4 regions of the Salinicoccus bachuensis genome follow, and region 1 is predicted to be linked to each of the others. Evidence: riboswitches for the same ligand, from Rfam matches in the RefSeq annotation. Region 1 holds a riboswitch; each other region holds the start of a gene.
The links. A riboswitch is a leader RNA that binds a small molecule or an ion and turns the genes downstream of it on or off. The one in region 1 is predicted to bind S-adenosylmethionine.
Positions count from the first base shown of each region.

Region 2: it holds a riboswitch for S-adenosylmethionine, as region 1 does, so the genes downstream of both, RQP18_RS11575 (LLM class flavin-dependent oxidoreductase) here and RQP18_RS08725 (5-methyltetrahydropteroyltriglutamate--homocysteine S-methyltransferase) in region 1, are expected to answer to the same signal.
Region 3: it holds a riboswitch for S-adenosylmethionine, as region 1 does, so the genes downstream of both, RQP18_RS11045 (ATP-grasp domain-containing protein) here and RQP18_RS08725 (5-methyltetrahydropteroyltriglutamate--homocysteine S-methyltransferase) in region 1, are expected to answer to the same signal.
Region 4: it holds a riboswitch for S-adenosylmethionine, as region 1 does, so the genes downstream of both, RQP18_RS02415 (methionine ABC transporter ATP-binding protein) here and RQP18_RS08725 (5-methyltetrahydropteroyltriglutamate--homocysteine S-methyltransferase) in region 1, are expected to answer to the same signal.

Region 1 is NZ_CP138333.2:1,720,640-1,728,737, forward strand. It holds gene RQP18_RS08705 (putative glycoside hydrolase) at 1-873, opposite strand, end outside; gene RQP18_RS08710 (polysaccharide deacetylase family protein) at 870-1,754, opposite strand; gene RQP18_RS08715 (YkyA family protein) at 1,778-2,416, opposite strand; gene RQP18_RS08720 (YceI family protein) at 2,571-3,101, opposite strand; SAM riboswitch class I at 3,270-3,366, shown strand; partial or broken gene RQP18_RS08725 (5-methyltetrahydropteroyltriglutamate--homocysteine S-methyltransferase) at 3,452-4,558, shown strand; gene RQP18_RS08730 (S9 family peptidase) at 4,602-6,290, opposite strand; gene RQP18_RS08735 (sporulation protein Cse60) at 6,400-6,573, shown strand; gene RQP18_RS08740 (DUF6320 domain-containing protein) at 6,623-7,231, opposite strand; gene RQP18_RS08745 (alcohol acetyltransferase) at 7,275-8,098, opposite strand, start outside.
Region 2 is NZ_CP138333.2:2,276,530-2,284,627, forward strand. It holds gene RQP18_RS11570 (sodium:solute symporter family transporter) at 1-799, opposite strand, end outside; gene RQP18_RS11575 (LLM class flavin-dependent oxidoreductase) at 820-2,199, opposite strand; SAM riboswitch class I at 2,286-2,386, opposite strand; gene RQP18_RS11580 (catalase) at 2,711-4,303, shown strand; gene RQP18_RS11585 (ABC transporter permease) at 4,500-5,270, opposite strand; gene RQP18_RS11590 (ABC transporter ATP-binding protein) at 5,267-6,145, opposite strand; gene RQP18_RS11595 (PLDc N-terminal domain-containing protein) at 6,147-6,344, opposite strand; gene RQP18_RS11600 (helix-turn-helix domain-containing protein) at 6,346-7,431, opposite strand; gene RQP18_RS11605 (2,3-butanediol dehydrogenase) at 7,608-8,098, opposite strand, start outside.
Region 3 is NZ_CP138333.2:2,156,330-2,164,427, reverse strand. It holds gene RQP18_RS11065 (PTS mannitol-specific transporter subunit IIBC) at 1-477, opposite strand, end outside; gene RQP18_RS11060 (hypothetical protein) at 649-1,566, shown strand; gene rarD (EamA family transporter RarD) at 1,670-2,587, shown strand; gene RQP18_RS11050 (hypothetical protein) at 2,660-3,421, shown strand; SAM riboswitch class I at 3,650-3,754, shown strand; gene RQP18_RS11045 (ATP-grasp domain-containing protein) at 3,866-4,831, shown strand; gene RQP18_RS11040 (carboxymuconolactone decarboxylase family protein) at 4,881-5,537, opposite strand; gene RQP18_RS11035 (protein-L-isoaspartate(D-aspartate) O-methyltransferase) at 5,612-6,193, opposite strand; gene RQP18_RS11030 (VOC family protein) at 6,234-7,160, opposite strand; gene RQP18_RS11025 (alpha/beta hydrolase) at 7,239-7,841, shown strand; gene RQP18_RS11020 (HAD family hydrolase) at 7,850-8,098, opposite strand, start outside.
Region 4 is NZ_CP138333.2:458,397-466,494, reverse strand. It holds gene sufC (Fe-S cluster assembly ATPase SufC) at 1-104, opposite strand, end outside; gene RQP18_RS02430 (DUF4870 domain-containing protein) at 319-654, opposite strand; gene RQP18_RS02425 (MetQ/NlpA family ABC transporter substrate-binding protein) at 826-1,710, opposite strand; gene RQP18_RS02420 (methionine ABC transporter permease) at 1,750-2,442, opposite strand; gene RQP18_RS02415 (methionine ABC transporter ATP-binding protein) at 2,439-3,458, opposite strand; SAM riboswitch class I at 3,562-3,660, opposite strand; gene RQP18_RS02410 (thioredoxin family protein) at 3,701-4,018, opposite strand; gene RQP18_RS02405 (toprim domain-containing protein) at 3,969-4,382, opposite strand; gene gcvH (glycine cleavage system protein GcvH) at 4,438-4,818, opposite strand; gene RQP18_RS02395 (Spx/MgsR family RNA polymerase-binding regulatory protein) at 4,882-5,244, opposite strand; gene RQP18_RS02390 (thioredoxin family protein) at 5,386-5,703, shown strand; gene aroD (type I 3-dehydroquinate dehydratase) at 5,749-6,492, opposite strand; gene RQP18_RS02380 (DUF3243 domain-containing protein) at 6,801-7,121, shown strand; gene RQP18_RS02375 (Mur ligase family protein) at 7,181-8,098, opposite strand, start outside.

The sequences.
Region 1 (8,098 bases):
GTCGACGTTACTCGATATTTTCGAGAAATTCTGGCCGATACCCGGTGCTTCCTGCTGTGTTGCGGCATAACCGAATATATCGACGGATACATCCACGTCGTACGGTTCCAGTTCTTCCTTGGCATAGCCGACGAAATCGGTCACTGCATCAACACGCTGCTGGACACTGTCCTTGTCACTGTTCTCATAGTCGCCCAGTGTATAGTCGAGAGTGTCGGCACGGTGTTCAAACCCTTCCGGGAAGCGTACGTAGTCAAACTGTATCTCCTTGAAACCGAGTTTCGCCGCCTGCTTGGCCACCTCTACATTGTATTCCCACACTTCCTTCGAGAATGGATTGACAAAACTCTCTCCGCGCCCATTTTTCCAGACAGTGCCATCAGGATGAGTAAAAGAGAGGTCCGGCCGCGCTTCGGCGAGCAATGAATCCTTGAAGACGACGACCCGTGCAATCGGATATATCTGCTCCTCTTCCATATGATCCATCAGCGCCTCGGGATCAATATGGTCAATGGAGGCGTTCTGGATCGTCTCCATATCCGAACCAAGATCCATCATCATATTCCCATGATCCTCTTTGACATCGATGACCATCGCATTCAGTTCCGTTTCTGCCAAAAGCCCGGTCAGATCTTCCATTCTTTCCCCACCGGCCGAATAGCCTGATAAGTAAATGCCCTTGACCCCTTCTTCAGGATAGGCGATATCTACACCATCATCATATTTGAACTGGTCAGGAATCTCTTCAGGCACACTCAGCAATGGTGCATCATGGAGCTTGATGATCTGTGTCTCTTCGGCTTCTGCTGTGGATGGAAGGAAGAGTGCAGCAAGCATACCCACGATTCCGATGATGAATAAATGTCTCCTCATTGTGCCATCTCCTCCCTCTTTGGAGAAGCGATCAGAGCAGGGTCGACAAGTGCATACCCTTTGTCTCTCAATCCTTCCACGATCTCTGCTGAAGCATCCCGGGTCCAGGAGCGGTCATGCATCAGAAGGTTGGCTCCATGATTCAGATACTCGGTATTGACCATGATGTCCGCCAGTGCCGGAGCATTCTGATATTCCGGCTCCCAGTCGTAGCCATATGTCCAGTTCATGAGCTCCATGCCTTCCTCCTCGGCGATTTCCCGGGACGCTTCGGTGTTCTGTCCGAATGGTGCACGGAAGAAGCGTGGGCGCTCACCTGTAATTGCTTCAACCCGCTCGTTTGTAGATGCAATCTCTTCACGCTGTGCTTCAGGGGACAGATCGGGAAGGCTTGCGTGCGTCTCGGTATGGTTCCCTATTTCAAAACCCATCTCATGTATGGCGCGGAGGGCTTCCTGCCCCGCCTCGGATTCGAGATACATGCCGTTGACGAAGAAAATGGCAGGGGCATCATGTTCTGCCAGAATTTCTGCAATCTCCACTGCATGACCATCTGGAGCATCGTCATAAGTGAGCAGGGCGACCTGCGGGTCTGCACCACTGCTTTCAATCGGCTGGACCGCATATGTATCCGCATTGACTTCGTACTGGAATGCTGCATCTTCAGTGCCTTCTTCTCCGCCATCTTCCTGTTGCGCTTCAGCTTCTTCCGCCTCTTCTGTTGCCGGGGCCTGGTTCTCCTGTTCCGACTGTTCCTGCTGGTTTTCCGTCTGCTCCTCTGCATCGGCGACGTCCGTCTCTGCCTCTTCGCCATCAGCCTGACAGCCGGCCAACAGCATGCTGCTGCATAACGCCATCAATAGAAACCGCTTTTTAAACATATCGTGCCTCCTTTAGGATCATGCTATTCATTCGATGTCTCCTCCAACTGTGAAGATAGGGTGCTGTGGGCCTCTTCCAACGCCACAAACTCCTCATCAAGTTGAATCCGTAGTGCCCGGATGCCTTCCATTTCATCATTGACCGCTTCGATTCCCTTCTGGAATGTTTCATAGCTTGAGTCATCCTGCCCCAGGGATTCAAAATATGCTGTCTGGGAGGACAGCTGCTCTTCATAGGCTGATGTGAACTCATCAAGCGAGCCTGTCACGGAATCGAGGGAATCAAGGACACCATTGACCGCCTCCTCCGATATCTCATCGCTGTCGATCTGCGTCATCTCTTCGTGCTGGCTGAGCAATTCCCCGCTGGTCTCCGACAGCGCTTCCAATGCCCCCCGCCTCTCTTCAATATTCGTATGGACTTGGGCAGAACCGTCAGATAGGGTACTTAGATCTTCGTCTTCCTCCAATACGGTTTCAAATTCTGACTGCAGACGGCTTTCCAGATCAGCCAGCTGAGTGAATGATTGAATCGCCGCCTCCTGTTGTGCCTCTATGTCTGACAATGAAGTCTGCGTCTCTTCGATCGCGTTGCTGCATCCTGAAAGTATTAATAATGAAGCCGTAATGCCAACTGCCGTATTGCGACAATGGGAGAACATAGGTCATCTCCTTTATATTTGAATTTCAATAAAGTATAACAGCTTATACAATTTTAGTAAATTTCAATATTGACCCATCCACTATGAAAAAACCGGCGCCCGGTCATTAAAACGACTGGGCGCCGGCTGGTGCATTGCACGGTGGCTTCTTTACCTATTCACTTTTTTCTGAGAACTGCAGTTCAAGCTGTGCCTTTACGTCCTTGCTCACCAGTACGCCGCCTGTTTCCAGCTTCTGGTTCCATGTGAGGCCGAATTCTTCCCGGTTGATGGTGAATTCAGTTTCGAAGCCATGGACTTCCTGTCCCCATGGATTTGTGCCCTTTCCATTATACTGGAGATCGATCGTCATCTCTTTGGTGATGCTGTTCATCGTCGTTTCACCCGTCACCGATACAGTATCGCCGGATTTGGTGACATTGCTGGATTTGAATGTAATTTTCGGGCTCTTCTCGACATTGAAGAAGTCCTCGGATTTCAAATGTGCATCACGGTCTTCATTTTTCGTGCTGATACTGTTGACGTCAATTTCAGCATAGACTTCAGCATTTTCGAAAGTCTCCAGCTTGTCCGTCTTCACTTCGAAATGGAAATCCTCAAAGTATCCTTTCACTTTGGAGACCATCATATGTTTTACCTGAAAACCGACTTCAGAGTGGGCTGGATCTGTTACGAATGTTGTCATTGTTAAAAACCTCCAATAATTTTTATCTTCAATTCAAGATAACTAAATGATACATCACTTACTTACTTTATGCAAGTAGTTTATATTTAGAATTTTGCAGATGGCCTCCATACGACTTGACAGAAAATTCTTTATCATTTAAAGTGCTTCATAATATAATATTTGAGATTCTTATCCAGAGAGGTGGAGGGACTGGCCCGCCGAATCCTCAGCAGCGGACCGCTGGTACCGTGCTAATTCCAGGAGCATTGCTCGAAGATGAGATAAATGGATGATCGTCATCCCCAATTTATCCGCATCGGACAATTGGGGATTTTATTATATTAATATTATGTGAAAGAGGGATCCAGATGACGAAAACAGCACTCAAAGCACCATTCAGGGCCGATCATGTCGGCAGTCTGCTGCGCCCGGAAAGCATCCATAAGGCGCGGACGGACTATCAGGAGGACAGGATTTCCTACGAGCGCTTGCGAGAAATCGAAACCGAAGAAATCAGACATGTGGTCGACAGGCAGATTGAAGTGGGACTCAAGGCCGTCACCGATGGGGAATTCAGAAGACGCTTCTGGCATACCGATTTCCTGGAACACCTGGCCGGCGTGGAAGGCTACGTTCCTGATACAGGCTTCCAGTTCGATGGCATCGAGACGGAACGATACGATGTTCGTGTCACAGGGAAGGTTGCTTTCAATAAAGACCATCCGCATATCAGGGACTTCATCGAGTTCAAGGAAATCGTCGGAGACCGTGCAGTGGCCAAACAGACGATTCCAAGTCCGAACCAGATGTTCAATGCAGGCATCAGGAACCAGGAGTTTTATCCGGATGTCGAGGCATATGCGAAAGACGTCATAAAGACATACTAGGATGCGGTCCAGGCGTTCTACGATGCCGGGTGCCGCTACCTCCAGTTCGATGACGTATACATCGCAGGACTCAATGCACCGGAGATTCCATTCAACGACAGCGGATATGACAGGGAATCCCTGATTCAACTGGCACTGAGGGTACTCAACGGGGTACTCGAGCAAAAACCTGAAGATATGGTCATCACCACCCACCTCTGCCGTGGAAACTACAGATCAAAATGGGCATTCGAAGGCAGCTATGCCAAAATTGCTCCCGTCCTCTTTGCCAAGGAGAAGGTTGACGGATTCTTCCTCGAGTATGATGATGACCGTTCCGGAGACTTCGAACCTCTTTCATATATCCCGAAAACAGGGCCCCGGGTCGTCCTCGGACTGTTCACCTCAAAGCGTGGCGAACTTGAAGACGAAGGAATTATCAGGGAACGGATTGAGGAAGCATCCAAATATGTCTCGAAAGATCAGCTCTGCCTTAGTCCCCAATGTGGATTCGCCTCCACCCACCACGGCAATGAACTCACGGAAGATGCTCAGTGGAAAAAGCTCGAATATATCGTCTCACTCTCCGAAAAGCTTCTGGGCCAATAGAAAAATGAGGCGCACCAATGGTGTGCCTCATTTTTATGGCATACTACAATGTCCGGTTGAGAAACTCGAGGATCTGGCTGTTCATATCATCGATGTTTTCCTGATGCATGTAGGTATGGCCTTCATTTTCATATGCAGTGAATCCGACATACTGATCGTTTTCCTTCAAAGCCTCCACAATCTGGACCGATTCGCTGTACGGGACACGGGCATCGTGATGACTGTGGAAGACCATGAGCGGAATCGATATGTCACCGCTTCTGGGGAGCGGCGAGATGTCATCAAGAAATGCGCCCGCCTCTTCTATCGAACCATATTCCGCAGCCCGCAACGCCCTCCTCCATGGTGGCGTATGTTCCAGGAAGGTCCTCAAATGCGAGATGCCGACGATATCCACTGCTGATGCCCACAATTCGGGGTGGTGGGTAACGAGAAGAAGCGTCATCAGTCCGCCATAGCTTCTGCCCATGACCGAAATGCGGGACTCGGGAGCGATGTCATCATCAATGAGATGACGTCTCAATTCGATGACATCCTTCATGGCATCAAGCCGTTTCTTCTTATCATCCGCTTCAAGATAGGCGCGCCCATACCCTTTGCTCCCCCTGATATTCGGCACCACCACCTGGATGCCCGCCCTGTTCAGATCGTAGTAGAGCGCATTGAATTCCGGTCTGGCCTGTGATTCGGGGCCCCCATGTATATGAATGACAGCCTTTTTCTCTTCCGCGTCCGACTCATATATAAAATATGGTACTTCCAGACCATCGAATGAACGGTAGGATGACATCTGCCATAAAACTTCGGACGTCTCCCCGGTGTTCCCCAGCACAGTTTCAGTTTCTCCGGTTTCAAGTGAATGACGGCAGATGCGATGGGGCTGGTCGACCGAGGAGTGGATCAGGAATAGTTCCCGCCCTTCTCCATAGTCCAGTGAATGCACTACACCCTCCTGTATGGCTGTCAGCTTTTCCGTCTCCAAAGATCTCAGATCCATACGATATAATACGGAATGTCCATTCTCGTTGCATGAAAGAATGGCTTCCGACCTGTCGCCGGATACTTTGAAATGTTCGATGTCCCACTGGAATGATGTTAGCCTGTGATGGCTTCCATCTTCAATATTGATTTCATGGACGTTCATGTATCCATCCTCCATGTCGGTTAGGCACAGGCATCTGTCGTCATGGAATTTGAAAGAGGCAAAGCGGGCTTCAGGCAATGCCACCGCCTCTGTAGAACCTTCATCCAAATCATATATCAGCAGTGCTTCATCGATATTATCCACATCCCTTGATAACAGGACCCTATCCGGCGACAGTTCGTGTATGAAACGGATCGGCCCATCAAAGGTTTCGAGCACCTTGAACGCGCCTTTGCCATGAACGATGCAGAGATCAAACGAAGAGGATTCATGATGGTTGCGGACCATGGTATATATATTCTGTCCATCATCATATTCTCCATAATGGTGGAAGTAGTCGGGATTTTCGGCAAGCGGCTTCATGTCATCGCCGTCCATCACATGGAACTGGTTCCTCTCGTTTCCATGATAGTCCACAGCCACCGTCACATGCTCCTTCTCCAGCCAATAGTTCTTGACGTTCTGATCCGATCTGGTAAGTTGCACTTTCCTGCCCTTTGAGGCATTGTATTTCCATAGCTGGTGCATGCCGCTTTCGCTGCTTATGAAATAAAGTTCCTGGTCTTCACTCTTGTACTTTAAATTCATATATTTGATGAAATTTTCCACTTTTCATTCCCCTTTATGTATGACTTCATCCCCATTTTACTATATTACGTGACTTTTCTGTTAATTTTGGTGGATAATATGGATAAATATGAATGAAGGGATGCATCCGACCATGAAAGTGAAGACATTAAGTGCTATGACCGAAAAGGGGCTCGATAAGAAAGTGAATGAGTTCCTCTATGAAAACCATCAGATAGAAATTATCGACATCAAATTCTCCTATGGCAGTACACTTGCCGTCCTTGTCATCTACAGGGACTAAAAAAGCCCTCCACTTCAATTTCATGAAGTGAAGGGCTTTTTCCATATCGTTATATATGCAGTCTTCTGCTCAATTGCGCCCATACAGTCTGGCGTGCAAACATTCCAAAGCCACTGATCAGCATGAAAGCATAGAAGCTTGCGAAAGCACTCGGCCATATGACGGTTGCATATCCGGAAAAGTACAGTGCAGCAGGCAGGAAGCTCAATGCAATCATCGTGGTCAGGCTTACATGCCCTTTCCATTTGAGTCGACTGGTAAGTACGGACAGTGTGACCATGACGAGTCCTGCAACAATGAGGAAAGGCACTGCATAATTGATCGACCATTTGAGGAATCCGGACTGGGAATCCATCAATAGGAACAGCAGCGTCAGACTGACCACCTGGCCGACTATCTTGCTTCCCAGATGGGACTTCGACAGGATGGTATGATTCAGTGATATGATGCCGTATACTACGAGCCCCGTTGCATGGAAAACCCACAGGAAGTGCGGCATGACGATCAGATTGATGAAGATGCATGCCAGTATGATGGCCATGCCTGCAAACACTGCAATTCGTGGTGCCTGCCTTTTGCCAAAAACCTTTCCATCATAGGATGGATAGAAATCATCTTCCAGATCAGGGTCGCTGGAAGAAAATCTTCCGTTACACAATGGACATATTCCATGCCTCGTGGCTATCCTGCACTCTTCACAATTATTCATCGCTGTTCCCCCACTCGTTAGAATAGATTTCGATATCCAATCCGGTCAAATCTCCCAATTCCTTGAAGAAATCCCTCACAATATCCGTTTCGGAAATGGACAGTGTGAAGGTGATCGTCATCCGGCCATTCACCGTCCCAACCGCACAGCTGATTGGACTTTTTCTGGTAGGATACAGCGCAATATCCATGCGTTCCACAAAGTGTGCCATGGTTTCAGGCAGCTTTACGTTTCCCATATTCGAAAGTGTCATCGTCTTCGTTCTCTCTCCAATATGATTGAATCCATATCTCATCGCAGGATACTTGAGGAAGATCGGGAGGAGCCGTGTCATCATTCCCCGCTGAAGCTGGAAATGACGGTTGATGCCCATTTGCAGGTTTTTCTTATCCGTGCGGAATTTCAACTTTCCCGAGACTTCCTCCAATACATCATCAAAAGGTGTCTCATCGTTCACTTCGGCCCCTACATTCACAACCAGGAAAAAATTCCGCATCGTCACGGATGGAAACTGCCGCCGCAAATTGACAGGCAGGGCGACTGTGACCGGCTCCCGTGCGGAGTAATGGCTGCTTCCGATCACTTTGATCAGAAGTGCTGTCAGAAAGGCGGTTATGGTCGATCCCGACTCTTTTGTAAAGCGGTTGAGGGCGGAACCATCAATCACGCCATGGATGATATTGATGCCCGTCGTCGCGAGAGCGGAACCTGTAAGCTGATACGCCGCCCCATCCTTGAGCCGTATGTTTCTTTTGTCGTTTTTATACGCATATTTTTCAAAACTGTCCTCTACCTCTTCACTCCCGGGCGCATCCT
Region 2 (8,098 bases), 560 kb from region 1:
GCACCTTATTGAACAGGTGCGGTGCAGAGGCGAACGCCCACTGGATGGCGATGGCGCCGAACACTGCCCCGAAGGAATAGAAGTGCAGGGATTCGGGATTGAATACCGCCACCAGATTTTCGTTCTGTGAGGCAAGATTGCCCGAAATGCCGGAAAATGTATCAGCGATGCTCCCGCGCCAGAAGATGACGATGCCCGAGATGAATATGACGACGGCCGTGACCGCCATCAATACAGCCTGGATGGCATCGGTATATATGTCGGCCAGGGCACCGCCTGCAAATACATAGACGACGACAATGACGGCGATGAGTATGAGTCCGGTCGTATAGGACATGCCGAGCAGATACTCGAATATTCTTGCGCCCGCCACGAACTGGGCGGCGATATAGAATATGTTGAACAGGAGGATGAGGGCCGTCCCCACCCTCAGGATGTCGCTTTTGTAGAAATCACCCAGCCAGTCCGGCAGGGATAGCGATTTCTGCTTCGTGTTCAGCTTCCGCACCTTTTTGGCCACCATGAGGACACCAATCGGTCCGCCTCCAATCATGGCGAGGAACAGCCAGAGGTTGGACAGCCCCCACTCATGGGACCATCCCGGATACCCGAGGAAAGTCGCGGCGCTCAAATATGTTGCAGCGAATGAAAAGCCCAGTACATACGGGCCAAGCTTGCCGCCGCCTGTCGCAAAGTCACCGATCGTCTTCATTTTTTTCGAACTCAGATAGCCGACCGCAAGCATCAGCAGCAGAAATACGGAAAAGCCGATCCAAGTATATAGGGTAATCTGTTCCATGTATGTCTCCTTTCCCTACGCTAGTACCACTGGCCTGCGAGATTTGGTCTTTTTGCCGGATGATTGTCTGCAAGGTGCTTTCTGCCTTTGCCGAACATGTTCTCCCTGAGGGTCTCACCCTCGTACTCCGTACGGTAGATTCCGCGCGCCTGCAGTTCAGGTACGACAAGGTCGACGAATTCTTCAAACGTGCCCGGTGAATAGGTCTGGGCGATATTGAAGCCATCTGCGTCACCTTCTGTGGCCCACTCTTCTATCCGGTCCGCAATCTGGACAGGGGTGCCGATGAATTTCACCGTCCCGTTGCCGAGCCCGTGATTCTTGATGGCCTCCCGCAATGTCCACTTGCGGTTCGGATCCTTCGTATACATGTCGAGGTTCCCCTGTACCGCTTCCGTCTCGATGTCTTCGATATACTGGTCCGGATCATACTGGGAAAAATCGATGCCCGTGTGGCCGGACAGGAGTGACGCCGTCCCTTCGTAGCTCACGCTGTTCTGGAGCGCTTCATATTTTTCATAGGCTTCCGCCTCGGTCTCCCCGATGATCGGCAGGATCATCGGAAACACTTTGACGTCGTCTGCATTTCTGCCCTGGGCCACCGTACGTTCCCTGATATCCTTCACATAGGCTGCCAGGGCTTCCAGGGAATGATTCTTCGTGAACACCGCTTCCGCATGCTTCGCTGCAAAGTCGCGCCCCTTCGGCGATGCCCCCGCCTGGAAAAGTACAGGCGTCCTTTGGGGAGAGGGCTCCACAAGATGCGGCCCCGGCACATTGAAGAATTCGCCGCGGTGGTTGATCATGTGCACCTTGTCAGGGTCTGCAAACGTATCGTTTTCCCTGTCATACTGGACGGCATCTTCCGCCCAGCTGTCCTCCCAGAGCTTGTACACGACCTGGAGGAATTCATCTGCACGGTTGTACCGCATCTCCTTCGGCAGTCGCTGCTCGAGCCCCATGTTGACGGCTTCGCTCTCAAGGTATGATGTCACAACATTCCATGCCACCCGGCCCTCGGTCAGGTGATCCAGCGTCGACAGCTGACGTGCCAGGGAATAGGGCTGTGCATATGTAGTCGAAATCGTCGGTGCAAACCCGAGATGCTTTGTAACGGCTGCCATGGCAGGAATCACGAGTGTCGGATCATGGGCGGGCAGCTGGACGGCGTGCTTTGCCGCTGCATCATGGTTGTTTCCATAGACGCTGTAGGTCCCCAGCACATCTGCAATGAAGAGTGCATCGAACCTTCCGCGCTCCAGTGTCATCGCCGTATCAATCCAGTATTCCAGACGGTTGTGGCCCGTACCCTGGTCCTTTTCATGCTTCCACAGCCCCGTGGAATGGGGGGACGGTGAATTCTGGATGAAGCCGTTGAGATGGATCTGTTTTTTTGACATGTTCATACCTCCGCTTTTTGATATTGAAAAGCCCCTGCTTCTTGAAAATAAGAAGAGGGGCTTTATTTTATAAAATAGAACATCTCTTCCTATCTTCTAGCAAATCGCTACTGGAATTGGCACAGTTCACATACGGTCTGTTGCCGAGGTCTCAAAGGGCCAGTCCCTCCACCTCTCTTGATAAGAATTTTCTGAAATTATTAAGTTATGATGACTAATATATCCCATAGGATATTCAAAGTCAACACCAAATTCTAGTTTTCTTATAGGAATTGGATTTGGCATGTATATCTTTCATATCATTTGATTTCAGACTGTTCTGACACTATAATTGTATTGTGTACAGATTGGAATCAGTATAAACAGTAGACTGTTCTGATTGACATGTTTCCAAGCATCATCTTTCCGTAATTGGTCACGAACCAGATCATAGGAGGTTTTGATTTTGGCAGATAAGAACTATCAGAAAGAAAATGAGATTCCACGCGAGAAAGAAGCGGAACGCGATACGATGACGACCCGGCAGGGCCGGCCCGTCACAGATAACCAGAACTTGCGCACCATCGGCGACCGGGGACCGGCGACGATGGAAAACTACCATTTCCTTGAAAAGATGTCGCACTTCGACCGCGAAGAAGTACCGGAACGGGTGGTACATGCGCGGGGTACCGGCGCATTCGGCTACTTTGAAACCTACGGCAAAGTCGGGGACGAACCGGCAGAAAAGTATACACGCGCGAAAGTGTTTTCCGGCGAAGGCAAGAAGACGCCACTCATGGTACGCTTCTCCACCGTCGCAGGCGCCAAGGATTCGCCTGAAACGGAACGCGACCCACGGGGCTTCGCCATAAAAATGTATACAGAGGACGGCAACTGGGACCTCGTCGGCAACAACCTGAAGATCTTCTTCATCCGTGATGCCATGAAGTTCCCTGATATGATTCATGCCTTCAAGGCAGATCCGGTATCCAATGTGCCCGATCCGACACGGATGTTCGACTTCGTCTCCCGTTCGCCGGAAGCGACGCACATGATCACATTCCTGTTCTCGCCCTGGGGTATTCCAGCCTCATACCGGCACATGCAGGGTTCCGGCGTCAACACTTACAAATGGGTGAATGACAAGGGTGAATCCGTACTCGTCAAATACCACTGGGAGCCGAAACAGGGCATCCGCAACCTGACACAGGAGGAGGCGCACGACATCCAATCCCAGAATGTCGCCCATGCGACACAGGATCTCTACACGGCGATCGAACGCGGCAATTATCCTGAATGGGAACTGTTCGTCCAGATCATGGAGGACGACTATCATGAGGAACTGGACTTCGATCCACTTGATGATACGAAACTCTGGCCGGAAGACAAGTTCCCTTGGAAACCGGTCGGACGCATGGTGCTTGATGAAAATCCGACGGACTTCCACGCCCAGATCGAACAGGCGTCATTCGGTACCGGAGTACTCGTCGACGGCATGGACTTCTCCGACGACAAGATGCTGATCGGCCGTACATTCTCCTACTCCGATACGCAGCGCTACCGTGTAGGTGCAAACTACCTGCAGGTACCTGTCAACAGGCCGAAGACCAACGTACGCACAAACCAGCACCGCGGACAGCTCGACCATCGTGATCCGAGCGAAGGCAGCAAGGATCCGAGCATCAACTACGAGCCATCCATGACCGGCGGCCTCGAGGAAGCGCCTGAAGAGGCACCACCGCATCAGCCGACATACAACGCCGCGGCAATGACGAAGCCGATCGACCGTCCGAACAACTACGGCCAGGCCGGCGAGACGTACCGAGGCTTCGAGGACTGGGAACGGGACGAACTGGTCAAGAACCTCTCCAATGTCCTCTCACAATGTGACGCGCGCATCCAGGAAGCCATGGTCTACCACTTCACCCAGGCTGACGAAGAATATGGACGTCGCGTCAAAGAAGGCATTGAAGCAAAAGTGAAGGAAATGCAGGAGATGGATGACGATTCCAAAATGCCCGGCCGTGAAGCTGGAGAGAAATCCAGATATGGCAAGGGTACTGCTGCCCAGCAGGAAGCCGCTGAAGATGCGGTCGATAAAGGCCACGAATCCGATCCGTACTAGTATGGACCAATTGAATAGTCAGTGCCGGGACTGAAATCCCGGCACATAACGAAAGGACGAACAGCCCTTTGTCATCCTGGAATGGATGATGGAGAGCGTTCGTCCTTTTTATGTTGAGACTGATTTGATTCTGATCTGGCTGTATTCTTGAGCAGGGTCTCCAACTCGCTATCCCCCGTCGATTTCCCGGGAAATATCAGTTCATCGGCACCTTTTTGAACCTCAGTATCGTCAGGGAGAGAAGCACCAGAGTCAGAACTGCAGTAATGATCATCGGCCACAGCACCTCCCCCGCCTCAATCTCGCCTGTAAGCAAAACAACGTTATTGCCGATCAGATATTGCGGCAGATATTCTGCGACATCCGGATGGATACTCGCCATCAGCATCACGATGACGACCGCCACCACGCTGAACAGCACTGCGATGAAGCTGTTTGTGAAGAGCGTCGAGGCAAGCAGAATGATGCTGATGATGAACAGGCCGTACACCCATGTCATGGCAAATGCCAGCACCAGATGGTTCACCGACTCATCCCAGTAGTAGATTGTGTATACATAGGCCACCAGTGCGCTGACGATATACCCCACTGTCCACACGAGCATCAGGAATAGAGCTTTGACCACAATCACATTCGTCCGCTTCAGCCCCTTGGTCACGAGGTTCACCAGTGTATTGCGGCTGAACTCATGGGTGAGGATGCTGCCGAATACGATGACGAAAATGACCAGCCCCATCTGGTTCATGTTGCTGAAGAATTGCATGTATGAATCCAGTGCCGTGGATTCGGGAATCTCGACCGTGACGCCGGAATCATCCATCACCACCCCGAGGATATCCGGCAGTATGAGGGCCGTAAACGGGCTGAGTACCCCGATGATGGCGAACACGATGAGAATCGCTGCAAACTTGAAGTTGCGCCAGGATTCGATGAGTTCCTTTTTGAAAAGTGGCAGCATCTGGCTCATGTGGTCACCTCCAGATACACATCTTCAAGTGATTTCCGTTCCTTCACAATCTTTTCCGGATGGATGCCATGTGCATGCAGTACATCATAGATTTCACGCAGAGAGTGATTTTCTATTGTATATTCCGACCCGCCGGCATGACGGATATCAAGCAGTGGGGCCACTGTGCCATAGGCTTCCCGATCCAGCTCTATGACAATCCCCTTTTCGCCGAGCGACTCCCGGGCCAGGTCGATCTCCTTCACGATCTTTCTATCATAGAGGATGCCCACCCTGTCGCATATCCGCTCGACATCGCTCAATATGTGGGTCGAGAAGATGACCGTCGTTTCCTTTGTAATCTCCTTCAATATCTTCAGTATCTCCATCCGTCCTTTCGGATCGAGGGCACTCGTCGGTTCATCGCAGATCAGCAGCTTCGGGCGGTGGATCAGCGCCTGTGCGATGCCGAGCCGCTGCTTCATGCCACGTGAATAGTTCCTGATCCTGGATTTCTCCCCCTGGAGTCCGACAAGGTTGAGCAGTTCATCGATCCGTCCGCGCTGCTCCGCCTTTTCCATCTTGGTGATATCCGCACACAGCTTCAAATACTCCTCTGCATTCATATAGGTGTAGAACTCCGGGACATCCGGCAGGTATCCGACATGGCGGTTCGTCGGCGTATCCCCGAACCTGACCTTTTCACCGCATACGTATATATCACCGCCATCCGGCTTCAACAGACCGAGCACCATCTTCATCGTCGTCGTCTTGCCGGCACCGTTGCTTCCTATAAATCCATAGATTTCGTTTTGCGCAACTTCAAGGCTCAGTTCTTCAATGACCGTCTTCTGATTGAATGCCTTCTTCAATCCTTCAATTTTCAATATGTCCATATCATCTCCGCTCCAGTACGAAGTATAGGATCGGCCCGATGATATTCAGAACGAGCACGATGATGATCCAGACCACCCTATTCAAATACCTGAATTGCTGCTGTCTGATGATCATCACCAGTGCAGTCACCGTCAGCACCAGCTGCAGCAGAAGCAGCGGAATCAAAAACGGCAAGTATTCCTGTACATCCATATTCATGTCACTTTCCCTCCACGACCTTTTTTAATTTATGAACGATATTTTTGAACTCTATATCATCCTTCAATTCCAAAAAGACTTCATTATCCACCAGAACACTCAACAGTTGCTCCTTGGCAACACCAAAATTCACCGGCACATCCTTCCCGATATCGAAGTCTGCCACCCATTCATCGATTTCCGTGAAAAATCCATCCCCATGCAGATAATAATCGTTCGTCAAATTTCTTACAGATTCCAAAAAAGCATTCAGATAATGGATGCATCGCTTCTTATCATCGACAAGCTGCATGGCCGCAACGAGATAGAAGTTCAACATCGAGTTCGGATGCAGCGCCTTGAGATTAAATGCTCCGTCCATGGCTTCGCCTCTTGAAAGCAGTTCTTCAAGATCATCGTAGAGTCCGCCCTGAATCATCATTGTAAAGTCCCCAATGATGAAAACGATATACTGATACACTTCAATCTGCAGGACGGCTTTGGATTTCTGGACTTCTCCCTGCATCTGATAGGACTGGGCCAACAGGGTACTCACCGGCAGCTTGGGCAACGTGGAATCAGACAACAGCCCAATCGCTTCTGCCGACTGCTGCTCCATCAGATGGATCATGGCTCTGAAGAATGTGACCTGTTCCTTGAGATGCAGAGAGTCAGAATTTGCAAGCACCCGCTCTATGAAATCCTTGGCCAGCCCGAATGTCTCCGTCCGGTCTTTAGCCAGATAACCATGATTGATCAGCAATCCCGTCAGTACGGTCAGCAGGCGATAGCAGCTGTAGTAGCGATGGGCATGGCTTCGCACCGCTTCCAGTGCACCATCGTAGTCTTCAGTTTCGAACATTCCGGCAAGCTTGTGATAGAAGATCCTGATCTGCTGTTTCGAAAGCTGGGGTGAATAATTGACCAGATCGTCGATGGTAACATCAAACAGCACTGCCAGTCGTGCCAGATAGTTGATTTCAGGCAGGGAGTGCCCCTTTTCCCATTTTGACACAGCCGCCTTGCTGATATTCAGGAACTCTGCAATATCGGTCTGCGTATATCCGATTCGCTTCCTGTTGCTGAAGATGCTCTGGCCCACATTCATATCATTCACAACCTCACTCCTATCCTGCTTTTATCATAAATAATTTCATAGGGAATAGGTATCACCAATATATAAACAAATATCAACAAAGTAAACCATAGGTTGACTATGGTAATGGTGTTATAAGAAAAAGCAGGAGCGATAGCACTCCTGCCTTGGGAAAATAATATTGGAATTTATTTGTCGCCGCTGAGCTTCACAAGAATCTTGGACTGACTCTTGTCATTCAGCAGTGCTTCGAATCCCTTGTCGACAATCTCATTCAGTTCGATATGGTCGCTGATGACCGGGAATGGATCAATCTGTCCACTCTCTATCATCTTCACCGTCGCTTCAAATATGTCCGGCTCGTACGCCAGAGTGGAAGCGATGCGTACACCGCTTGCGGTGAGTGACATCGGATTGAATTCAATCGGTTTTTCAAAGATGGACACGATGGTCACCATACCGCGCGCACGTGTGGCCTGGATGGACTGGTCGACAGTCACACCGACACCTGCCACTTCGAATGTCCGGTCGACACCGTCAGGGTAGTATTCATGAATATATGCGACCGGATCTTCATTGCCGGAATTGACTGCATGTGTCGCACCGACTTCCTTCGCCTTCTTAAGACGCTCGTCGCTGAGGTCGAATGCAAAGATGTCCTTTGCACCAGCCGCCCGAG
Region 3 (8,098 bases), 440 kb from region 1:
GGAAACGACAGGGCCGAGACCATAGAAGCCGAACAGTGCAAGCAGGAAGGCGAGGATGCCGGCAGAGAAGTTGTTGACGAGCATCTCAAGTCCCTGGCGGATGCGCGGTACAAGCACACGGTCGACCTGTTTGATCAGGTAGCCGCCGAGTGGTCCCATGATCATGGCACCGAGGAGCATCGGGGAGTCGGGGAATGCTGTAATGATCCCCATTGTCGCAGTGGAGCCGACGACCCCACCCCGGACGTCGTGGACGAGCTTACCGCCGGTATAGGCGATGAGCAGTGGCAGGAGGTATGTGATCATCGGACCGACCATGCCGGCAAGTTCTTCGTTCGGCAGCCATCCGGCTTCAATGAATAGTGCTGTGATCAGTCCCCAGGCGATGAAGGCGGCGATATTCGGCATGATCATGCTGCTCAGGAACGAGCCGAATGCCTGGACTTTGCGGGAGAATCCTTTCTTTTCTTCGGACATAAGTGTCACCCCTTATAAATATTTGGTATGTACTCTAAATATAAGCCGAAAAGTGAGCGCTTACAATATAAACAAAAAGCGGGTTTGTCACGCAATGTGTGACAAACCACATGTTATGGATTAAAAGACAGGCAGCCAAGTGGTATACTGGAAGAAAAAGGAGGGCGTTTCATGTTCGACTATCAGGCAGCATATAAAAGGAATGGCGCCGGCAGCCATATGAAAACGTTCTGGTTGACGGTACTGGCGTTCATACTGATGTATGCGGCCGCCGTCCTGTTCATTCTGGTGATGGCATTGCCGGCTTCATTCATCGACAGTGGAGTAGCGGTGCTATGGGTGTTCGCAGTAGGGTTCCTGTTCCTTCTTGCCGGAATCTTCCTGTTCTATCCGTTCGGAGTAGGTGTAATGCGGTATTATGCCTGCACTTGCCTGGGGCGTGACTTCGGTTTCAGGGAAGCATTCAAAGTGTTCACAAAAGGCAGGTACAGCAAAGTGATCAAGCTGGGGCTGCTCGTACTGGCCGCCTATTTCGCAATTTCCTTTGTGCTCGGCCTCATCATGCAGTTCATCCTGATGGCGGTCAATATGCCGCTGATTACGCTGGCGGAGACATTTGAGCAGGGGAGCGGCCTGTCGGGCGGCCAGATCGGTCTGATTATTGGACTCGTCCTGCTCAATTTTCTGGTGGTGATGATTTCATACATCCCCTATCTGATGATTGCCATCTATATGTTCCTTGTCTACATGGCCTATATCGACCAGCCGCTCAGTCCCACAACAGACAAGTTCAAGGTGGCTTGGGAGGTCATGTTCCGTGGAGGGGAGCGCATATGGAAACTGCTCTTCAGCAATTTCCTGCTCTGGATGATTCCCCTCGCCATCTATCTCATATTCATCGTGGCAGCGATACCGGCAGGCCTTTTTGTAAATGAAATCGCATTTCCCATACTCATGGTGGCAGGCGCACTTCTGATGGTTGCGGCATATGCCGTGGTGATGTATTTCATGGTCGGCAGCATCACCGCATACTATTTCAAGAGCCGTGATACACTCGACCGGGAATACCGGCGGATGCACCAGCCATGAATCCCCGCCCAAGATTGAAACATCTGTTTCAATCTTATTTTTTGTCTTGAAATAATATTTGAGAGGAGTAAAATTGCTGTAATGCTTAAAATGAGGTGAAGACGTGAGTGAAAACAGCAAAGGTATAATTTTTGCCCTCGGGGCGTATCTGATATGGGGGTTCCTGCCCATCTACTGGAAGCAGGTTGAACATATCTCCTCCTATGAACTAATCGCACACAGGGTCCTGTGGGCCTTCGTATTCATGATTGTATTCATCCTTGTCACCAACAGGATGCACCTGTTCTACAAGGACCTGAAATTCATCTTCCGCGACAGGAAGAAAATCGTTGCACTGTTCGCCGCTTCGACTGTCATCACCACCAACTGGCTGTTGTACATCATCGCGGTGAATAACGGACATATTCTGGATGCAAGCCTCGGCTACTACATCAATCCATTGATCAGCATATTAATCGGTTTCGTCATCCTTGGAGAACGGTTCTCAAAGTCACAATGGATGGCAATCATCATCGTCTTCCTCGGTGTTACATACCTGGCGGTGGGTCTCGGCTCCGCGCCATGGATTTCTCTTACCCTGGCGCTGTCGTTCAGTATCTATGGTCTGATCAAGAAGGTCATCAATATGGACGCGGTATTCGCACTGGCTGTTGAAACGTTTGTCCTTGCGCCATTCGCCCTCATATACATACTGTTCCTTGAAGGCAGTGGCGGGGGGAACTTCGGCATCAATGCAGACAGTCTGGTCATGATCGGCACAGGGGTGATTACAGCCATTCCGCTGCTCCTGTTCTCGCTCGGGGCCCAGCGCATCCGCCTGTCCCTGATTGGCATCCTTCAGTACTTCGCGCCGACGATCATGCTGCTGATCGGTGTCTTCATGTATGACGAAGCATTCACGGACATCCATACAGTGGCCTATATCCTGATATGGAGTGGCCTTGCCATCTACACCTTCAGCCGCATCCAGGAGATGCGCAGGCAATCGGGAAAGAAGCCGAGGCGGCGTGTCAGCCACTAGCATATTGTTAGTGAATTGAAATGATCCATGATATGATTTATGAAAAATCAGCGTTCTAAGGAGCAAGGGAATATGAAGGTTTCAAAATATCTGTTCGCGACCCTCACTGCAACAGCCATTCTGGCCGGCTGCCAGGAGGAGGAAACGCAGGATAATATAGATGAAACATCAGAAGAGGCGACACAGGAATCGCGCGAGACGGAGCGTTCATTGTCTGATATAGAGACGGACGATGAAGCACTTTCTGCAGTCGTGGAGAAGGCCGGGGAAATTGAGAGCTATCAGGCTGTCCTTGATCTTGAGGCGGTTGTCGATGGCGGAGCGCCGGAAATGCTTGAAGCCGATGTACGGTTCAAGGACGGCGACCCGCCATCACTCCATCTGAAATCTGAAGGCGAGGACCGCACGATTTCCAAGGATGGAAAGACGTACTACAACAATGGCACGGATTGGATCGATATTTCTGATTCCGTCGGTGCCGAGCAGCTCTATCATGTGACGTACGAAAATGCAGTCCTCTCGTTTGCGGATATCAAGGACGAACTGGAATCTACAGAGGAGGACGATCAGGTCATCTATACGATTGATGGAGAGAGTGAAGAAGTGTTCAAGACATTCGAAACGCTCTTCGCCGTGGAATTCGGTGCCATCGATACTTCTGCCATACAGAATGATGTAGAGATTGTGGTGGGTAAGGAAGACGCGCTCATCCAGTCCATCGATTATGATGCCGAAGGTGAAGATGCCGAAGGGGATTATGCATTGTCAGGCGATGTCGAATTCACGTCATTCAATGATGTTGGTGAAATTGAACTGCCGGAAGCGGTGAAGTAATAAAAAATATCCTCCGGGACCATGGTCCTGGAGGATATTTGCTGTTTGCGAAGTTATATATCTTCTCATGGGCTCTATCCACCCGGAGAGGGGGCAAGCACCATGCGGATTGCTGCAGTGTTCTCTTCCGTGTTAACCGCATCCTTTTTGAATTTAGGCTGTTCCTATTGACTATCCATGGATTATGGCATAGAATATTCTTTAACCTATCAACTTAATATGAATTGATTCTTATCCAGAGAAGCAGAGGGAGATGGCCCGACGAAGCTTCGGCAGCGGGTTCCTTATGAATACTGTGCCAATTCCATCAGGTCTGTGCCTGGAAGATGAGAAGAGATATAGATTGTCAGAAGCTCTTTTCCTATCCGAAAAGGGCTTCTGTCTTTATAGGTGCAGCATACGCAGATAAGTTGTGTTTTATGAATACTGAAGGAGTGATGTAGCATGGCTAAAATATATGTACTGCACGAAAACCCTGAATGGACCGATCACCTTTTCAAGCGATTGGATGAACTGGGGCTGCCCTACGAGGACTGGCTCCTGTCAGAGGGCAAGGTGGATCTGACTGCAGAGCCGCCGGAAGGGGTCTTCTACAACAGGATCAGCGCATCTTCACACACACGGGGCAACCGTTATTCTCCGGAGCTCACGAATGCTGTCCTTGCGTGGCTTGAGTACCACGGGCGTACGGTAATCAACGGCAGCCGGGCCCTGCAATTGGAAGTGAGCAAGGTGTCCCAATACCTGGAGCTTGAAAAATATGGCGTAAAGACGCCGAATACCGTGGCTGCTGTCGGCAAGGACCAGATCCTGGAAGCGGCGAAACGGTTTGAGGGGAAATCCTTCATCACGAAGCATAACCGTGCAGGCAAAGGTCTCGGTGTCCAGCTGTTCGATTCCATCGAAGCCCTTGAAGCATATGTCGGAAGCGAGGCATTCGAGGAGCCGGTGGATGGTGTGACACTGCTCCAGGACTACATCAAATCACCGGACGCCTCCATTACGCGCTGTGAATTCGTCGGTGGTGAATTCGTCTATGCCGTCCGTGTCGACACGTCCGAAGGATTCGAACTGTGCCCGGCGGATGCGTGTTCCATAGAGGATCTGTTCTGTCCGGCAGGGGAGCAGGAGGAAGAAGGCACCCCGAAATTCAGGATCATCAAGGATTTCCACCATCCGATCCTTGAAAATTATAAGAAGGTGCTCGCAAACAACGGCATCAATGTTGCAGGCATAGAATTCATCCAGGATGAAGACGGAAACCTCTACACTTACGATATCAACACGAATACAAACTACAACAGTGATGCAGAAGCCGAAGCCGGCCAATACGGCATGCTTGAACTTGCGAAGTTCCTTGGCCGTGAGCTTGAAACGGTAGGGAAAGAGGAAGCGGGCAGCCATAGATAGATGATATAAAAATACCTCATCCATATTGTATGGATGAGGCTCTTTTCATCTATTCATCATAGGCGTTCAGTGCATTGATGCCGTGGGCATATGCCGAACCGGCTTTCAATGTTGTTGCGACGAAGATGGATTCGGCAATCTCCTCTTTCGTGACATTCATCTTTTTAGCATTTCCCGTATGGATTTCGATGCAATATGGGCAGCCGGTCACATGGGCGATGGCGACAGCGATGATTTCTTTCTCTTTTGCTGTGAGCGCGCCTTCCTGCATGGCAGCAGCATCGAACTGCTGGAATGCCTTGTTGATTTCAGGTGTGACCTTATTGAGCTGTGCGAGGTTCTTCAGGTCCCCTTTGGCATAGAGGCTGTCGTCTTCGTTTCCATCATAGGCATTCAGTGCATTGATGCTGTGGGCATATGCTGAGCCTGCCTTGAGGGCAGTGGCGACCATGATGGATTCCGCCATCTCCTCTTTGGAGCCGTCGAGCTTCTTCAGGTTCTTGACATGGATATCGATGCAGTATGGGCAGCCGGTCACATGGGCCACTGCCACAGCGATGAGCTCCTTCAGTTTGGCAGGGAGTACGCCTTCCGCCATCGCTTTCTGGTCGAACTGTCCGAATGCTTTTGCGGCTTCCGGGGCAAGCTTGTTGATTTCACCGAGGCGGTTCTTGTAGGACTGTTTGTAGAGTACGTCTGTCGTCATTTCATATCCTCCTAGTATGTATTGTTATACACTATATAGTATAGCAACAAATACATCAAGGGAAGTGGGACGGACTATTCTTTATCTTTTTTGAGCCTGACGAACCTTACATGTTCGATGAAGGAAGTATTGATTCCGCCATCTTTGTCCTTTTCGACGAGCCTGAGTTCCTGGTCGAACGTGTCACCGACGGGGATGACCATCTTTCCGCCGGGCGCCAGCTGGCTGACGAGGACAGGGGGAATTTCCTTGGCGGCGGCAGTCACCATGATCCTGTCATATGGCGCGTGTGCCTCCCAGCCGAGGTTGCCATCCCCATAGTGGAAATGGATGTTGGAGAATCCCTCTGCAGCCAGTTTTTCCTTGGAGCTGTCATGAAGTGCCCTGATTCTTTCGACCGTATACACGCTTGCAGCAAATTTTGCCAAAAGTGCCGTCTGGAAGCCGGAACCGGTGCCGACCTCCAGCACCTTGCTGTCGGATTCAAGGTCGAGGCGGAGGGTCATCTCAAGGACAAGGGAGGGCTGGGATATCGTCTGCCCATGCCCGATGGGGAAGGGCACATCCATTCCAGCTTCCTCCTTATGCCGGTCCATGAACCTGCTCCGGTCGAGTTCGTGGAAAAATGCTGTAATCTCTTTTTCGCCGTATTTCATGGCATTCACCTTCCTTTTGGATGGATGTCCTGGAAACTATTCAGCTCAGAGGTGTCAGATAGGCTTCGATCAGGTCGCGGTTTTCCTCCAGATCGGGAGGCAGGGAGAGGTTTTTTCCCAGTGATTCGACCGGTTCATCAATATCGAAGCCGGGACCGTCTGTGGAGACCTCCACCGTAATGCCGCCCACAGTCGTGATGTAGAGCGCCTTGAAATAATAGCGGTCGACGATGCCGGAATTCTTCCAGTTCTCCTCATCGATACGCTCCTCGATTTCAAGCAGCTCGGCCTCATCTTCGACACGCAGTGAAAAGTGGTGGACGCTTCCATACCCCTCCTTCTCGAGCTGGCTGTTGCGCTGTTCGATGACATAGACGCTGTCTTCACCGACCTTGAGTTCCGCTTCTGTCGCATCGTCATTGAAGTCACCCTGCACGGTACCGCCGAGGAGCTCCAGGAACTGGACCATCGGCTTCACGTACTGGACGGTCACCTCGACGGCCCCTATGGATGTGATGGCATGCGCCCGGGGGATGTCCTGATGCACATTGGGTGTGGTGTGTTCACTGCTCTGATCGATCATCAGTGCAAGGCGCTGCTTTTCATGGTCTTCGAATTTCATGAGGGTCCTGCCGAACTGCTCAATGATGCCTTCATGATAGACGCCATGTGCCTCGAAACGGTCCCTGAAGAACTCGAGTGCCTCCCTTGAGGGCACGCGGAAATAGGTTCTGGAAATGCTGTTGGTGCCCGCCTGGAATTTGGGTGCGTTCACTATTTCAAAGAATGTGATGTCGGAACCGGGTGTCCCCTCATGGTCTCCATAGAACAGATGATACATGCTCGTATCATCCTGGTTCACAGTCTTTTTGACGAGACGCAGACCGAGGATGTTCGTATAGAAGTCATGATTGTCGAGGATCTCCCTTGTGATGGAAGAGACGTGATGGATGCCGAGTACTGTCATGGATATCGCTCCTTCTGAGTCTATTGGTATTATTATATAATAGTAATAGGGTAAACTCTAATAAAGGAGGGCATCACAGTGAAGCATCTATTTATAAAAGCGAAGAACAAAAGGGAAAATACGCTGATACTCTTCCATGGCAGTGGCGGCAGGGAGACGGATCTCCTGGAAGTTGCCGCGATGGTGGACGGTTCTGCGAACATCCTGGCATTGCGCGGGGATATCGAGGACAGTGGACAGGTGCGCTTCTTCAAGCGGGATGGAAAGGGACATGATGAGGAAAGCCTCAGGAGCGAAGGGGAAAAGGTGGCCGCGACATTGCGTGAGCTCGCCGGGGAGTATGGCCTGGACCTCTCGAAGGCGGTCTATATCGGCTACTCGAACGGTGCGAATATGGCGGCCCATATGCTGCTCAATCATGCCATCCCGGTTGCCGGGGCGATGCTGATGCATGGGGCATACAAAAGCGAACAGATGGGCAGTGTGGATCTACTCGGAAAAAAAGTGCTGATGACAGCCGGAGCCCGGGATATGGTCGCTACAGCGGGAGAAGCATACCAGCTGAAGCGGCACCTGGAACTGAAAGGGGCATCGGTGGATGTGAAACTGACGGATGGCGGGCATGAAATCGTCTCGGAAGAGCTGATGGAAGGGCATGTCTGGTATCTGGGGGTGAAGTGAGGCAGGGTTCACTTCAAGTACGTCTCTTCCAGATAGTGTTTGAGGCCGTCTTCATCACATGTGAATTCGGTGATATCATCAGCCGCCGCCTTGACGGCTTCCGTCGCATTTTTCATGGCGGTCCTGCGCCCGGCCTTCTCGAACAGGGGCAGGTCGTTCATCGAGTCACCGATCACGTGGACATCCTCGAAGCTGATGCCGAAGTGTTCGAGCAATGTACCGGTTCCGGTCGCCTTGTCCCGGCCCTTCAGCATGAT
Region 4 (8,098 bases), 1.3 Mb from region 1:
ACCGCGTGGATTTCTCCTTGCTTGAGTGTGAGATCGACACCTTTAAGAATTGCTTTGCCGTCTATTTCGACGTGCAGATCTTTGATTTCTAGAACAGAAGCCATTTATTAACCCTCCAACAGATTATTTTGTATAAGTTTCTCCATACCAGTTTATAATAATTCTAAATAATAGTCAAAGCCTGGCACGGGATTTAAATTACCACTATATTATAACGTAAATGCGCCACACTTTAAACCTTTACACTTCTTTTAACGCCAATCCGGCAATAAAATAAACCTCACGACTGATAATAGTCATGAGGTAAATGAAAACGAACTACTTGACGATGTCCAGGGTGAATGGGGGTTTGTAGACTTTCCCTTCATTCGCCCTGATGGCTCCGATGATCAGGAACACATAGAACGCGATGGTGATGATCGGGCCGATGATCAGACCGATGAGAATGAAGGATGTAAGCCATGCGACAAACATGTAGATCGTGTACGACAGACCGAAGTTGACCACGTGCCTCAACGCCTCGCCGGTGGCAGGATCGTCATCCTTTTTCAGCACCCATATGAGCAGCGGACCCAGTACTGCTGTGAAGGCGGACACGATAAAAGAGACCATCACGAGTGATTTGTCGAAAACTTGCGCATTTTCTCCGTTCATTTCTCCTCCCCCTCTACAATCAAAATGCTATACAGTATATATTTACCCTAAAAATGCATATGGTAACAGTAAAAATTAAATTCCTCCTGTCCATTTTCCCCTTCCAAATGAAAAAATGGGCCGGTTTTTTTCATTTGAAAACCCCCGGCCAGATGACCGGGGGCTGGGCCATCATTCCACCGGAATGACTGCACCTTCATAGTTATCTTCGATGAATTGCTTGATTTCCTCACCCTGCAACACTTCCATGAGCTGCTGGATGTCTTCGCGCTCCTCATCTCCAGTACGTACCGCCACAAGGTTGGCGTAAGGGGAATTGCCATCTTCAACGACGATGGAGTCCTCCGTCGGGCTCAGTCCGCCGTCCAATGCGAAGTTGGAGTTGATGATGACAGCCGGCGCTTCGTTGTTTTCATACATGCTCACAAGCAGCTCCGGTGCTGTCTGGTTGTCGAATTCGAAGTTCTTCTCGTTTGATGTGATATCATCAAAAGTCGCATCTTCAATATCGATGCCCTCTTCGATTTCGACCAGTCCTGCATCTACGAAGAAGGAAAGGAAGCGGCCTTCCTCAGCCGGGTTGTTGGACACGAGAATCGTCGATCCGTCCGGCAGTTCCTCCAATGAATCATAGTCCTGGGAATATACGGCCATCGGCTCGATATGTACATTTCCCGCACTTGTGATGTCATAGTCATGGGATTCCTTTTCCGTTTCCAGATATGGCGTGTGCTGGAAGTAGTTTGCATCCACTTCCTCGTCCGCAAGCAGACGGTTTGGCGTCGTGTAGTCATTGACGATTGCTATATCGAGTTCAATGCCTTCCTCTTCCAGGATCGTTGCCGCTTCCTCGAGGATTTCAGCGTGCGGTGCCGGGGAAGCTGCGATGGATATCGTACCACCCGCCTCTTCAGTCTCTTCATTTTCAGCTGTTTCGGATGTTTCCTCGCTTTCTTCACTATCTTCGGTTGTGGCTTCTTCCGAACCTCCGTTGCCGCATGCCACCAGAATGGCTGCGAAAATTGAAATGGCAAGCAATAAGAAAATCTTCTTCATTACACTTTCCCTCTTTCCTGATTGGTTTTATTTTTATGATTACCGTTTGTCGACTGCTTTGGCAGTCAGATCCCCCAGAATCTGGATGATGAAAACGATAACCAGTATTACTACAGTTGCGACCAGAGTGACATCGCTCTGGTTTCTTGTGAACCCGACCATGTACGCCAGGTTGCCAAGGCCTCCCGCACCGATGACGCCGGCAATCGCTGTGGAGCCGACAAGCATGATGGCGGTGACGGTGATGCCTGAAATCAAGGCGGGCAGTGATTCAGGCAACAGCACCTTCCAGATGATCGTCCATGTATTTGCACCCATGGATTCCGCCGCTTCGATCACCCCTTTGTCGATCTCCTTGAGTCCGATTTCGACCAGGCGGGCATAGAATGGTGACGCACCAATGATAAGTGCAGGCAGTGCACCCTGCGACCCCATGATCGTCCCCATCAGCACTTTCGTGAACGGGATGAGGAGGATGATCAGTATGATGAATGGAATCGCACGGAACAGGTTGACGAGGAATGCTGTGACGCCATAGATCGGTGCACTGGCTGCATGCTCGCTTTTGGATGACAGGAAAAGGATGATTCCGAGAACCAGCCCGAATATGAATGTAAACACAGTGGAAATGACGGTCATATAAAGCGTTTCGTTTGTCGCCGTAAAGACATCATCCCATTTGACATTTTCAAATGAGAACATCTCGGCGAACGCATTGATGAATTCGCTCATCCTTCCACCTCCACTGTCACAGCATGCTCAGCCAGTTCCTTCTCCAGGCTTTCAAGGTCCGCATCATCAATATCGATCGCCACATACAGGTGGCCATAGGACTCATTATTCGTCCGCTTGATGTTGCCCGAAAGGATGTTCAGGTCGAGATTGTATTTCTTGACGACCTGCGAGACGATCGGCGCTTTCGACTGTGAACCGACAAAGCCGAGCTTGAGTATTTTCGAAGTCGGGAACATCTCCCTGACCTCCTCGAATGACAGGGCCGTCTCCTCATCGTTGATGTCATCTTTGACAAAGCGTTTCGTCACGCCATGCTCCGGATTCTGGAACAGCTTTATCACCGGTCCGGTCTCCACGACCCGGCCGTTCTCCATCACTGCCGCCCGGTCGCATATCTTGCGGATGACATGCATCTCATGCGTGATGAGGACGATGGTCAGATCCATTTCATCACGTATTTTTACCAGCAGGTCGAGCACCTCATCCGTCGTTTCAGGATCGAGCGCACTCGTCGCCTCATCACAAAGGAGCACTTCGGGCCTGTTGGAGAGCGCCCTCGCAATGCCGACCCGCTGCTTCTGTCCACCCGAAAGCTGGCTTGGATAGTTGTCTTCACGCCCCGTGAGGCCGACAAGCTCCACCAGTTCCGCCACACGGCGCGCACGCTCCTTCTTCGGCACACCGGCGATCTCCAGTGGGAAGCTGATGTTGTCGGCGACGGTCCTCGACCAGAGCAGGTTGAAATGCTGGAAGATCATGGAGACCTTCTGGCGTTTCCTGAGCAGATTCGACCGAGTCATCGAACTGATGACATCTTCACCAATCACCACTTCGCCCGAGGAGGGCTGTTCCAGGCCGTTCAGCATTCTGATCAGCGTGGATTTGCCTGCTCCCGAATAGCCGATGACGCCGAATATCTCCCCTTCCCTGATATGAAGGTTGACATCATCCACGGCCTGGATGGTATTGTTCTTCGTCTTGAAAATTTTCGTTGCTTTCCTTATATCGATCATACGTTTCACCCTGACTTGTATATTGGAAAAGTCGTGCATTTTCCGCTCCGCTAAATAAAAAGCCCACTCAAAAGTTGAGCAGGCACCGGTTTTATCCATCAGCCTCTCATCTTCGATCAATCGATCAGTGAATTGGCACCTTGTCACAAAGACGGTTGCCGTGGTTTCGTCGGGCACTTCCCTCCACCACTCTTGATAAGAGTTTCATTATTAGATTGTTAATAATACTATCATCCGCATCCCTATTCGTCAACAAGGAATTCATCGAACACTTCCGTCAGATGGGGTACGGACTGGAATGCATATACTTCCCGGACCAGCTTGCCCTCCCTGAACAGTAGCAGTGCGGGCGCCGATCTGATCTCATACGTTTCTATGAGGTCCTTATGATAGTTCAAATTCATGGAAGTATATGAAACTCCCTTCATTTCCGAGACGATATCGAGCATCCTTTCCGCAATCTGGCAGTTTGCACATATCGGCGCATAGCCATAGAGTACGAACGTCTCCTCAGATTGAATACGGCTGGTAATATCGATTGTCTTTGGTTCTTTCATCATTACTGAACTTACCTTTCATGATCAGGCTTGTATCTACATAGAAATCGTGTCTCATAAGGAGGTTTGCCAAGTAGTCGCGTGGGCAGCGGCCCACTTCACCGAATTTCGGGTCAATATATATGTGAGTACTTTCACTCAGATGTTTTTTAAACCATTTCCTGATGTTTCTTCCCTCTTTGTCCGCATCGGACAGGATATAGATGTCGGAGCCATTCAGCTGGTCGAGAATCTCATCCAATTTTGAGATTCCCATTGTACCATGGGTGCATATGATCTGTACAGGTTCAATCAATACTTCTTCGATGCGCCGCTTATCCGTCTTTCCTTCGACAATGAGCACTTTATCGGAAAAATACACTGCCATCACCCCTGGTATCATATTTTAAAAAAACTCCAGACGATGTCCAGAGTTTCAGTTTTTATGCATCCACCATTTCTTCGTAGGCATCCGCATCCATCAGTTTATCAAGTTGTGATTCATCGGACAGTTCAATGACCACCATCCATGCTTCCTCATAAGGAGATTCATTGACAAGCTCAGGGCTGTCCTCGAGTCCTTCATTGATCTCGACTACTGTACCACTGAGTGGTGCATACAGTTCGGATACCGTCTTTACGGACTCCACACTGCCGAATGACTCCCCAGTAGTAATTTCATCGCCTTCAGCAGGCAGCTCCACAAATACGATATCACCGAGCTCGGATTGGGCGAATTCCGTAATACCGATTGTCGCCTTGCCATCTTCAAATTTGACCCATTCATGATCTTCTGAATACTTGAATTCTTTAGGTGTTGCCACGACAAAAACCTCCTTTTTCTTATACACTTATATAATCTCATAGTTCACACTATTTAGGCAAGGCTAATTCCGGCCGTTCACAAATTGTTTGTATTCCTCCTCCTTGAAGCCGATAACCACGCCGGAGCCATCGTAGAGAAGGGGCCGCCTGATCAGCATCCCGTCTGTCGACAGCAGTTCAATCTTCTCCTCTTCCGTCATTTCATCCAGGCGTTCCTTGAGGCCCAGTTCCTTGAACTTTTTGCCGCGTTTGTTGAAGAAGTCATCAATATTTCTGCCGGAGCGCTCCACCAGTTCGGAGAGCCTGCCTGCATCCGGCGGCTGCTTCACCATATCGATGCTCTCGAATTCCACATCATTTTCCTGCAGGAACTTCTTCCCTTTGCGGCAGGTTGTGCATTTCGGGTATTCATATAATGTAATCATCCATTACCTCCAGAAGGTTTGTTACCCATAATATACTTGCAAATAAATGCATATTGCAAGCAGAATCGGGCCGCCCGTTTCATATTCTGGCCGAAAGATGATAAAATGGATGGTAATCACACTGTTAAAGGAGCACTGATAATGGAAGCAATCAGACAATATGACGACTATAGCAAGAAAATACAGGGCGATGACAAGATCATCATCAAGTTCTTCGCCGACTGGTGCCCGGACTGCACACGCATGAACATGTTCATCGATCCGATCCTCGAGGAATACAAGCATATCGACTGGTATGAACTGAACCGTGACGAAGTGCCGGAAGCGGCAGATGAAAATGATGTCATGGGGATCCCGAGCCTGCTCGTCTTCAAAAATGGCGAAAAGCTTGCCCATCTGCACTCTGCAGATGCTAAATCTCCGGAGTCTGTAAAAGATTTCCTGCAGAATAGCATATAGGCAGCATGAAAGCGTCCAGCAATCAGCTGGACGCTTTTCTTATGGTCATTCGAATATTTTCAGATTGTCCTTGAGGACTTCGGCATGGATCTGTCCCGGTGCCGCCTTATGGGATAGATATCCGTATGTCAGGCAGGAACCGAATACACCGCCTGCCACCCGCGTGATCCTTCCGAGTTCCCCCATCGCAATTCCCACTATCTGACAGTTGAACTTCTCACGCGCATCATGGACGGCGCTGAGTACGCTGAGCACATCGCGTCCGTCTGATGGCTTGTAGGCAAGCTTCAATATATCTCCGCCCCGTTCATACATATTCCTGTACGTTGCCATCATCTCATCAAAATGCGGCGTCTCCTTGAAATCATGCTGACTCAATATGATGCCGACACCTTTCTCCTTCGCCTTCTGTACCAGGTTATCCACGATGTCCTCATATTTGAAGAATTCGATGTCGATGATGTCGATGCCACATTGTTCGAGCACAGCACCCAGCAGGGATTCGTACTCCGCTGCAGTCTTCTGCCCCTTTCCACCTTCATTCAGTGTGCGGTACGTATAGATGACCGGATAGTCCTGCATCTCCTGGACGATGTGATTGACCAGTTGGATGTGCTCCTCGTGACTCAATGCATCGAATGCATCACTTCTGATTTCGACGATGTCAAACAGACCAGGATGGGATAATGCCGCCTCTATTTCTTCTTCGATCGTTTCTTTGGAATGGTTTGTAAAAGAAACCACCACCTTCGGTTGGCCTGCTCCGATTTCTACACCTTTAATATTCATATGGATCCCTCTCATAATCTCTGTTTATTTATATACATTATAGAAAGTTTAAAGAAAATTCAATCAGCCTGATGAAATATATGTAATTTCCTATATTCTTCATTCCCTTTTTGCAAGGGGGAAAACCATGAGAACATGGATTGAACCTCCCACCCGTCAATAATGTTTAGACCGTGCACTAAACGGATATCCTAGGAATAGAGCGCACAGTACATCCAGAATTTCAATTTCCATCATGATGCTCAGGATACTCCCATCAGCATTTAGTGCATATTATTATCACTACAAAATAATAGGAGGAATGAGACATGAGTAATGACGAAATGAGAAATCCGGAAGAGAAGGCTGCGAACATGGACCAGGAGAACAAGGATCAGATTCTTGAAAGCTATAACAAGTTCCTAAATTATCTCGGAGACCAGGTCAACAAGGGCGAGAAGGTCGGCATGGACGAAGACCAGCTGGCCAAGGCTGCCAAAAGGGTCGCCGACTACCTCGCATCCAATGAAGAGCCACGCAACCGCGAAGAACAGGTGCTGAAAGAACTCTGGAAGGCAACTGACAGCAGTGACGAAAAAGATACAGTAGCAAGAGTGCTGGTCAGACTCGCACAGAAAAAAAATGGCTAGTCCATTTCATCATAGTATAAGCGGACACTTCCAAGAGGAAGTGTCTTTTTGTGTTCTCCTTATATTTTTTTCAGATATTGGAGGATGAACTGCTTGTCATCATGGGAGATTACACCCCCGCGGTAGTGCTGGGGTTCATTGATGCCGGTCAACAGTATGATCGTCTCCGGGTCAGCGTGATCAATGGCCTGGATGATGCCTTCCTGACGTGACAATGCAGGGATGGTGTTGGAATCATCATATGAAGCGGGCAGAAACTTCCGCATCATCCTGACAATCCGCTCTTCATCTTCATAGCCGACCTGTTCTGCAGCCAGCACGAGATAATACAGGCCTTCAGGCACCAGTTCCATCGTCATCCTGATCTTTCCGTATCCTCTCAGACCGATGCCGGTCACCATGACGATCAGCTTCTTCCCCACCTTTTCGGCATACTTCATTGCATTGATGATGGATTCCTTGATCGCAACTGGAGTGTGGGCGAAATCCAGTATGAAATTATACCGATCTTCCGAAAAGAGTTCGAAACGGTGGACGGGAGGGGTGATCTGCCCTGCCGCTCCGATCACTGCATCGATATCATGGCCCAGTTTCAGCAGGGCGAATATGCTCGTTGCCAGATTGATATAGTTATGTTCCCCGAGAAAACCAGGCCTTACTTCATAATGGGTCGCGCCTACATGAATATCGATATGATCGATGGCAGTCCGGTAGCGGTAGTAGGTGTCCTCATGTTCCGAAAAATGATATCGGTCTTTCGCCAGAATCCGATATTCCGGAGCATCCATATTGACGAGTATTTCATCACTTAGGCCGGCCAGGCTCAGCTTAGCCTCAAGGTATCGTTTCATCGTCCTGTGGTAGTCCAGGTGTTCCGGGCTGAAATTGTTGAATACTGCCAGATCATTGCGGAGGAAGCCCGTGCGTCCCTGATCAAGGGCAATGGAGGTTGCTTCATAGACGATATAGTCGTAATC